One region of the Serinicoccus shuyuelongi genome, then DNA from elsewhere that is predicted to be linked to it. Evidence: predicted binding sites of a transcription regulator. Region 1 holds the regulator's gene; the other holds the start of a gene.
The links. Region 1 encodes LexA, which represses DNA repair genes until DNA is damaged. Its sites were predicted from a motif close to TCGAACANNTGTTCGA; they were not measured.
Positions count from the first base shown of each region.

Region 2: the regulator LexA is predicted to act here: its motif matches at 2,644-2,659, upstream of ACI3EY_RS05230 (DUF6504 family protein).

Region 1 is NZ_JBJFZU010000005.1:13,440-17,843, forward strand. Features, by position in the region: gene ACI3EY_RS07755 (glycoside hydrolase family 65 protein) at 1-110, shown strand, start outside; gene ACI3EY_RS07760 (hypothetical protein) at 185-820, shown strand; gene ACI3EY_RS07765 (LysM peptidoglycan-binding domain-containing protein) at 828-1,214, opposite strand; gene lexA (transcriptional repressor LexA) at 1,475-2,194, shown strand; gene ACI3EY_RS07775 (PRC-barrel domain-containing protein) at 2,261-2,623, opposite strand; gene ACI3EY_RS07780 (Sir2 family NAD-dependent protein deacetylase) at 2,679-3,584, opposite strand; gene ACI3EY_RS07785 (sensor histidine kinase) at 3,581-4,404, opposite strand, start outside.
Region 2 is NZ_JBJFZU010000003.1:161,691-166,094, forward strand. Features, by position in the region: gene ACI3EY_RS05215 (LysM peptidoglycan-binding domain-containing protein) at 1-778, opposite strand, end outside; gene ACI3EY_RS05220 (Rv2175c family DNA-binding protein) at 944-1,300, shown strand; gene ACI3EY_RS05225 (polyprenyl synthetase family protein) at 1,325-2,410, opposite strand; gene ACI3EY_RS05230 (DUF6504 family protein) at 2,702-3,067, shown strand; gene ACI3EY_RS05235 (SAV_6107 family HEPN domain-containing protein) at 3,132-3,557, shown strand; gene ACI3EY_RS05240 (DNA polymerase III subunit alpha) at 3,561-4,404, shown strand, end outside.

The sequences.
Region 1 (4,404 bases):
GCAGCGGCGTGGTCCCGCACAGCTGGTCCGCGACCGACGGGGCCGAGGACGGCCCCTCGGCACCGGTGAACCGGCCCCACACCGAGGACCCGCCGACGGCCCACCCCTGAGGATGAGGTGCCGCTGACGGTCGGCGCCCCGCGTCCGGCTTGGCCCGTGCGGGGCGCTGTGGTCGGATGGGGGCATGACTGACCCGACCGACATGCCGTTCCAGGGGGACTCCGACCAGCCTCGCGAGTCGATCTACGAGGGTCGGCGGCCGAAGAAGGACACGGGCTCGCAGCACGGCACGGACCCGGCGGCGGACGGTTCGGCCCCTCGCCCGGGGCCCTCCACCACCCGACTGGGGATGCTGGCGGACCCGGAGGAGACGGAGACCGACATCCTGGCGGCGCGCGTCGCGGGACCGCACGACCAGGAGGGGATGACCGCGCTCTGGCGGGCCACCATGGACCTGGGTCACTGGTGGTTCGTCGCGGTCGGCGAGCCCGGTGCGGAGTCTCCCGCAGCGGCCCAGATCGACGACCAGCTGATGCTGCTCACGTTCACCAGCGCGGAGCGGGCCCGGCACTTCGCCGTGCAGAACGAGATGATCGGCGCGGACGAGGACCTACGGGCGATCGCCCTGGCACCCGCCGAGGTGGTCGACTCGGCTCAGACCTACAGCGAGGCCGGCATCGGCGGGTTGATGTTCGACCCGCATCTCGCGGGCTACTTCATGCCCTCCGAGCAGCTGCCCGTCGTGTGGGACGCGCTGGGCGGCGACGTGGACGGGGACTCGGACACACCGGTGGACGCGCCGCGCCCGTCCGGCTCCTGACAACCGGTCAGCGACCGGGGATGACGAGTTCCTGACCCACGGCGATCGAGGTACCGCTCAGGCGGTTCGCCTGCTGGATGTCGGCGATCGCCTGGCTGAGCGGCAGTCCGGGCAGGTGCTCCTGCGCGACCTGCGAGAGCGTGGTGCCCGGTTCCACGACGACGGAGGACGCCGCGCTCGCCGGGCCCATGACGCCGACGCTGAAGAGCGTCGCCGCGAGCACGGCCACCGCCAGCGCGACCGTGGCCGTGATCGCCAACCGACCGCGCCGGGTCAGGTGGAGCGAGGACGTCCCGGCCGGGGACGTGGCGACCACCCTGCGGGTGGACGTGCTCCATCCGCGCCCGACCTCGGGCAGCGGGACGGAGATGAAGCTCGCGGTGGCAGTGCTCATGCTGATCACCTTCCTCGTGGCGGTGCTCACCGGACAGCTGTCCGATAGCACGTCTGTTCCATGTGTAGCACACCCGTACGATGCATGTCGACACGCGGGCCGAACAGGTGTTTGCCTCCGGTGTCGTGCCCCCGTAGGCTGTATTCATGTCAGGGACTCAACCACCCGCCACTGACATACCCTCTGACCAGGGACGATGCCTCAGCACCGGACCGCACGAGGGACGCCGAGGGTGGGACCCGAGCAAGGGGATGGAGAGCATGGCCACGATCCACGAGATGCCGGACCGGGACGGCGGCGCGGCGCTGACGAACCGGCAACGCCGTGTGCTGGACGTCATCCGGGACGCGATCGACCACCGCGGCTACCCGCCGAGCCTGCGTGAGATCGGGGACGCGGTCGGACTGACCTCACCGAGCTCGGTCGCGCACCAGCTGAAGATGCTGGAGCGCAAGGGCTTCCTCCGCCGCGACCCGCACCGTCCGCGCGCCATCGAGGTCGTGCACCCCGGCGGCGAAGGCCCCGGTTACCGCCGCGGTGACGGCGAGGGTGCGACCGCGCCGGATGCCGGCTTCGACGAGACCGGGATCGGCGACGACCGCCCCCGCCCCTCCTACGTCCCGCTGGTCGGCAGGATCGCGGCGGGTGGCCCGATCCTGGCCGAGGAGGCCGTGGAGGACGTCTTCCCCCTCCCCCGTCAGCTGGTCGGGGACGGCGAGCTCTTCCTGCTGAAGGTGGTCGGCGACTCCATGGTGGACGCCGCCATCTGCGACGGGGACTGGGTCGTGGTACGCCGGCAGCCGACCGCGGTCAACGGGGAGATCGTCGCGGCGATGCTGGACAACGAGGCCACCGTCAAGACCTACCGCCACCGGGACGGCAAGACCTGGCTGATCCCGCACAACCCGGCCTACGAGCCGATCGACGGTGACCACGCCGTGATCCTCGGCAAGGTGACGGCGGTCCTGCGCCGCGTCTGAGCGGCTCCACGATCGCGGCGCCCGTCCCGGCCCCTCCATCCTCTGGCCGGGGCGGGCGTCGTCGCGTCATGCCGAGGGGGCCGGCCCCTCCTCCACGGCGTAGTAGTCGTAGAGCTCCTCCTCCTCGTCCTCGTTGAGGTGCCCGTCGCACGCGATCTCCGGCGCCCCCTTGAGCATCTCCACCGGGTAGGGCACCCGCACCTGTCGGTCCTCGACGACGGCGTTGGCGACCGGGCAGAAGATCTTCCGGCCGCCGAGCAAGCCGGTGCGCACCGTGATCCAGGCCGGTTCCCCGGTGCCGTTGTCCAGGTAGACCTGGTCGAGCCGGCCCACCTTGTGACCGTCCTGGTCCACGACCTCGGCGTCGTACAGCTCGCCGAGCTGCTCGTAGCTGACCACGACGACCTCCTCGTCCGTCTCGTCCTGCACGTGGGCGACCCGGACCGTGCGGTCCCCCGGCCCCGGCCGGGTGGTCGCCGTCAGCCTAGCGACCCAGGTCCGTGACCAGCCGACCCAGGACGTCCCCGACGAGGGCGTCGAGCTGCACGGTGGCCTCGGCGTCCCCCCGGGTGGGACCGCGGGTCACGACCACCACGGGTATGCCCTCCCGCGCCGCCCGCCGCACGAACCGGTAGCCGCTCATCACCCGCAGCGAGGACCCGAGCACGAGCAGGCACCGGGCCTCGTGCACCAGCTCGAAGGCCACCTCGACCAGCTCGCGCGGCACCGAGCCGCCGAAGAAGACCACGTCCGGCTTGAGCCGGTCGCCACCGCAGACCGAGCACCTGGGCGTGCGGAAACCCGCCACCAGGTCCTCGGGCAGGGCGACGTCACCGTCGGGACGGACCTCGCCGGCGGTGTCCACGTGGGCCAGGAAGCCCGGGTTCGCGACGTCCAGCCACTCGTGCACCTGCCCGCGTCCGGTGGGCTCCCCGCAGTCGAGACAGACCACCCGGGTCAGGGTGCCGTGCAGCTCGAGCACCCGTCGACAGCCGGCCTGCTGGTGCAGCCCGTCCACGTTCTGGGTGATCACGTGGCTCAGCAGCCCGGCCGCCTCGAGGTCGGCGACGGCGCGGTGCGCCGCGTTGGGGCTGGCCCCGGCGAACCTGCTCCAGCCCGCGTAGGCACGGGCCCAGTAGCGCTGGCGCGCCTCCGCGGAGGTGACGAAGTCGCCGTGCTGCATCGGGGTCACCCGCCGGGTGCCATCCGGTCCCCGGTAGTCCGGGATCCCGCTCGCGGTGGACATCCCCGCCCCGGTCAGCGCCACCACCGCGCCACCGGCGAGCAGGTCACGGGCCCGCTGGTACCGGTCCTCGTCGATCCGGGTCGGGGGCGGCATCGTCAGGGACAGGTCCATCGGGCCGACCCGTGCCGGCTGCTGCCCGCTCACGGCGCACCACCGGCCGGCAGCTGCACCACGAACTCGGTCCGACCCGGCTCGGACTCGACCCGCACGCCGCCCCCGTGGGCACGGACCACGGCCGACACGATCGACAACCCCAACCCGGTGCTCCCGGCCGCCCTCGAGCGGGAGTCGTCGCCGCGCGCGAAGCGTTCGAAGACGGTCGGGCGCAACGGCTCCGGCACGCCCGGCCCGTCGTCGGCCACGACCAGCTGCACGGTGCCTGCGTGGCGTCGCAGCCTGGTGGTGACGGTGGTGCCCCCCGGGGTATGCGTGCGCGCGTTCGTCAGCAGGTTGCCCAGCACCTGTCGGAGTCTAGCCTCGTCACCGACGACCTCCACCGGCTCGTCCGGCAGCTCCAGCGCCCAGACGTGCTCGGGACCGGCCACCCGGGCGTCCCCGACGGCGTCCAGGCAGGCCAGGGTGAGGTCGACCTGGTCCCGCTCCAGGGGGCGCCCGGCGTCCAGCCGGGCCAGCAGCAGCAGGTCCTCCACCAGCCCCTGCATCCGCAACGACTCCGACTCCACCCGGTGCAGCGCGTGCCGGACCGGCTCCGGGACGGGCTCGGTCTCGCGGCGGGACAGCTCGGCATACCCGCGGATCGAGGCGAGCGGGGTCCGCAGCTCGTGCGAGGCGTCCGCGACGAACTGGCGGACCCGTTGCTCGCTCGCGTGCCGGGCGGACAGCGCCGCCTCCATGGTGTCCAGCAGGTTGTTGAGGGCCAGCCCGACCTGGCCGACCTCGGTGGCCGGGTCGGTGTCGTCCGGCCGCACCCGGTCCGCGACCGCCACCTCGCCGTGCGCCAGCT
Region 2 (4,404 bases), on a different contig from region 1:
CGGAGGAGGTCGAGGCGCCGGAGCCCCGGCCCGAGGAGGTGGTGTCCGCGGAACCGCCCGACCCGGTGCCGGGCAGGCGCAGCGTCTGGCCGGGGTAGATCATGGCGCTGCTGCTGAGGTCGTTGGCGCCGGCCAGCGCGGACACGCTCACCCCGCGGTCGGTGGCCAGGCCCCAGAGGGTGTCGCCGTTGCGCACCGTGACGGTCGTCGAGCCCGAGCTCGAGGACCGGTCGGCGGAGGACTGCTGGGAGCCGGACGCCGAGCTCGACGCGGGCGAGGACGCCGGTCGGGAGCCGGCCCCGTCCTTGCCGGGCAGGGTCAGCACCTGGTCGGGGTAGATGAGCCGGCTGTTGGTGAGCGAGTTCGCCGACACGAGCGCGTTGACGCTGACCCCGTGCCGCACGGCCAGGTGGGAGAGGGTGTCGCCGGCCCGGACCGTGACGGTCCCTGCGCCCCTGCGCTCCGAGGAGCTGGGCCGGGAGGACGACTCGGCCCCGGTGTCGGTGGCGCCGGAACCCGGGATGCGCAGGGTCGCGCCCGGCAGGATCCACCGGCCGCCCTGGGAGAGCTTGTTGGCGCGGACGATGTCCTGGGGGGCCACGTCGTAGCGGTCGGCGATGCCGTAGACGGTCTCACCGGGGACGACGGTGTGGGACCGGGTCTTCGGGGCCATCACCAGGTCGGTCGCGATGGGCGCGGTGGCGTGCACTCCGGTCGGGGCGACGTAGGCGTTGGTCGGCAGGTCGCCGGGGGGCAGGGCGGCGAAGAGGGGGCTCACGTCGGGTCCTCCGAGGCTGAAGTGACGAGGTATATACAGAAGTGCTGACGGGGTATTCGTGATTCAGGGTGAACACGATGCCCGTGAGGCAAAAGGGACAGTACCTGCTCTATTCCTGTTGGTCCACCTTTTGGGCGTGTCGCTGAATGTGATTGACTAGGGGGTGTGGTAAGTGACACGAATGTAATTCCGGAATGGTTGACAGTCCCCGAGGTCATGGAACGGACCGGGGCGAGCGTGCAGGAGGTCAGGAGCTGGTTGCAGGAACGTCAGCTGCTGGGGCGACGCCGAGGTGAGAACAGGGCCGTCATGGTGCCCGGCGGCTTCCTCGTCGAGGACGGTCCGCTGCCCTCGTTGCAGGGCACGATCACCGTCCTGTCGGACGGCGGTTTCTCCGACGACGAGGTGATCGACTGGTTGCATGCGCCGGACGACACCTTCGCCGGCGGCAGTGCCCTGGCGTCCCTGCACACGGGGTCGAAGACCGAGGTGCGGCGACGCGCCCAGGAGCACGCCTTCTGATCCCCGATGGCGCGGTCCGCGCCCTCAGGTGGCGCGGACCGTGCAGATCTCGACCAGCTCGGCGAGCGCCCGGCGCCCGTCCGCGGTGAGGTCCCCGATGGTGTCCAGGGCGCGCACCGCCTCCTGGGCGTCGTCGGAGACCATCGCCTCCGTGCGCTCCAGCGCGGTGGACGAGACCAGCACCCGCCGGCACTCCTGGACGGCGTCGTCGCCGAGGTCGGGGTCGCCCAGGCTGTCGGCGAGCAACCGCGCGTCCGCGGGGTCGGCATACTCCAGGGCGTGCGCGACCAGGACGGTGTGCTTGCCCTCGCGCAGGTCGTCGCCGGCCGGCTTGCCGGTCTGCCCGGGGTCGCCGAAGACGCCCAGCACGTCGTCGCGGAGCTGGAAGGCCTCGCCCAGCGCAGCGCCGTAGCGGGCCAGTCCTGCGAGGGTGTCCTGCGTCGCGTCCGCGGCGAGCGCGCCGATGAGCAGCGGCTGCTCGACGGAGTAGCGCGCGCTCTTGAACCGGATCACGGTGCGGCAGCGTTCCAGCCGTTCGGCGTGGCCGAGGTCGTGCCACCCGCGCGCGCCCTCCAGCATGTCCAGGAACTGGCCGCCCATGAGGTGGGTCCGCATCCGGTCGAACTCCGGGCGGGCCCGTCGCAGACCGGCCTCGGGCAGGCCGCTGGAGCTGAAGAGCTCGTCGGTCCAGCACAGGCACAGGTCGCCGGCCAGGATGGCGGCGGCGTGACCGAAGCGGGCGGACTCGCCGGACCAGCCCTGCGCCTGGTGGCGGGCGGCGAACGCCCGGTGGGCGGTGGGGTGCCCGCGCCGCAGGTCGCTGTTGTCCATCACGTCGTCGTGCAGGAGCGCCGCCGCCTGGAAGACCTCCATCGAGCTCGCGGCCCGGACGGCGGCGTCGTCGTCGGCACCCCCGAGCGCGCGCCACCCCCAGTAGAGGAAGGCGGCACGCAGCCGCTTTCCCCCGGCCAGCAGCTCCGCGACGGAGTCGACGAGCGGGGTCATCGGTTCGCCCAGGGCGGCGAGCGCCTCTCGCTGCGCGTCGATGTGCTCGTCCAGCGCGCGCTGCACCCGGGGGAGCAGGTCGACGCCGTCCAGGGCGTGCGTCACGGGTCCTCCTGTGCTCGGGGGCCGGCGTGATGCCGGGTCGGTGGGCCGGTGCGGCCCGTGGCCGGACCTGCTCCACCAGCCTCGAGCCTATCGGGGGTGGTGCCCGGCCCGGGCCACCCCCTCCTTGGCCCGGGCCGAGGTGTCCATGGTGCTGCCCGACGGGGTCCGCGTGCAGGAGTTGTCCACACGGGGGTTGAGCTTGTCGGTGGGGAGTCGTACCTTTGTCCTATGCGTCGAACATCTGTTCGACTCAAGAACGGTCCACCGCCTCGAGTCCGCAGGGAGAGCGTCATGAGCAGGAGATACCACGAGCAGGTCGAGGTCCGGCTGGGCCCGGCCCGGGAGCACGGGGTCCGGGTGGAGGGGGCGCTGTCGACCACCCCCGGCGACGACCAGGTCCCCACGCTCTTCCTCTGGCGCGGACGTCTGCACCTGGTGCGCGCGGTGCTCGCCCAGTGGAGCCAGCGGGTGCCGTGGTGGCGCGGTGCCGAGGACGAGGAGGGCACCGGCGGCGCGACGGAGGGTTCGGCGCCGGCGCTGCCGACCCTGGAACGGGTGGTCTGGCGGGTGGAGGCCGGCGCCGGTCGGACCGGCGGCACCGGGGTCTACGACCTCGCCCAGGGCGAGCGCTGGTGGCTGGACCGTGTCACCGACTGATGGGGGCACGGGAGCGAGGACGCGGTGCAGGCAGAACGAGGGCGACGACAGGAAGAAGGACGTGATGACGGCTCAGGTGGCCACGGCGGGCGCCGTGCTGGACCTGCTCGAGCGTGCGCAGGCGGTGCTGCTGCAGGCCTGCCACAGCAGTACCGCCGCCGAGCGCTACACCCAGGCCCACCTGGCGGCGTTGCGGGCCGGTGCCGCGCTGCTCGCGGCACGCACCGTGCCGAGCCGGCGCAGCCGACCGCGCAGCGTCTGGGAGGTGCTGCCCACGGTGGCCCCCGAGCTGACCGAGTGGGCGATCTTCTTCGCCGACTCCGGTCGGCGCCGGCTCGCCCTGGAGCGGGGTGCCGACGTCGTGACCGCACGGGAGGCCGACGACCTGGTCCGCTCGGGGGAGCGGTTCCTCGAGCTGGTGCGGGCCGCCCTGCACCTGCCCTGCGAGGTGCCGCTCGCGGCCGAGCTGGCCCCGTTGGGACACGGGTGAGGTATGCCTGAGAGCGACGACTTCGTCCATCTGCACGTCGCCTCCAGCGCCTCGATGCGCTACGGCGCCTCCCACCCTGCCGACCTGGTGGCACTGGCGGCCGGGCACGGGCAGTCGGCACTGGGGCTGACCGACCGGGACGGCCTCTACGGCGCCGTCCGGTTCGCCCGGGCCTGCACCGACGCCGGGATCGCCCCGGTGCTGGGGGTCGACCTGGCGCTGGCCGCCGCCCCGGACCCCGGGCGGCGCGGACCACGCACCCCGGTCAAGGGCGGTGCCCTGGTGGACGACCAGCAGCCCCGGGTGGTCGTGCTGGCCCGTGGGCAGCGGGCCGGGGTCGACCCCGGGACCGGCTGGGCACGTCTGTGCCGCCTGGTCACGCACACCCACCTGGCCGGGGAGCGTTCCGTGCCACGCACCACCCCGGAGCTGGTGGCCCGGGCGGCGGCCTCGGTCGAGGGGGTGGCCCCGCTCGTCGTGCTGCTCGGCCCCGGCTCCGACGTCGGCCGGGCCCTGCTGGCCCGGCGGCACGAGCTGGCCCGCTCGCTGCTGCAGGGGTGGACGGACGTGCTGCCCGCGGGGGCGGTGCGGGTCGAGGTGGTCTGCCACGGTGGTCCCGGGGGCACCCCGGGCAGCGTGCCGCACGCCACCGCGCTGTGGGCCCTGGCGAGGGAGCTGGGCGTCCCCGCGGTGCTCACCGCCGCGGTCCGGCACGCCACCCCGGAGCAGGCCCGGGTGGTCGACGTGCTGGACGCCGCCCGGAGGATGGTGGCGCTCGACGAGCGTCACCTGGACCGGGTCAGCAGCGCCGGCCACCTGGCCGGGACCGCGGCCATGCACGGGCTGG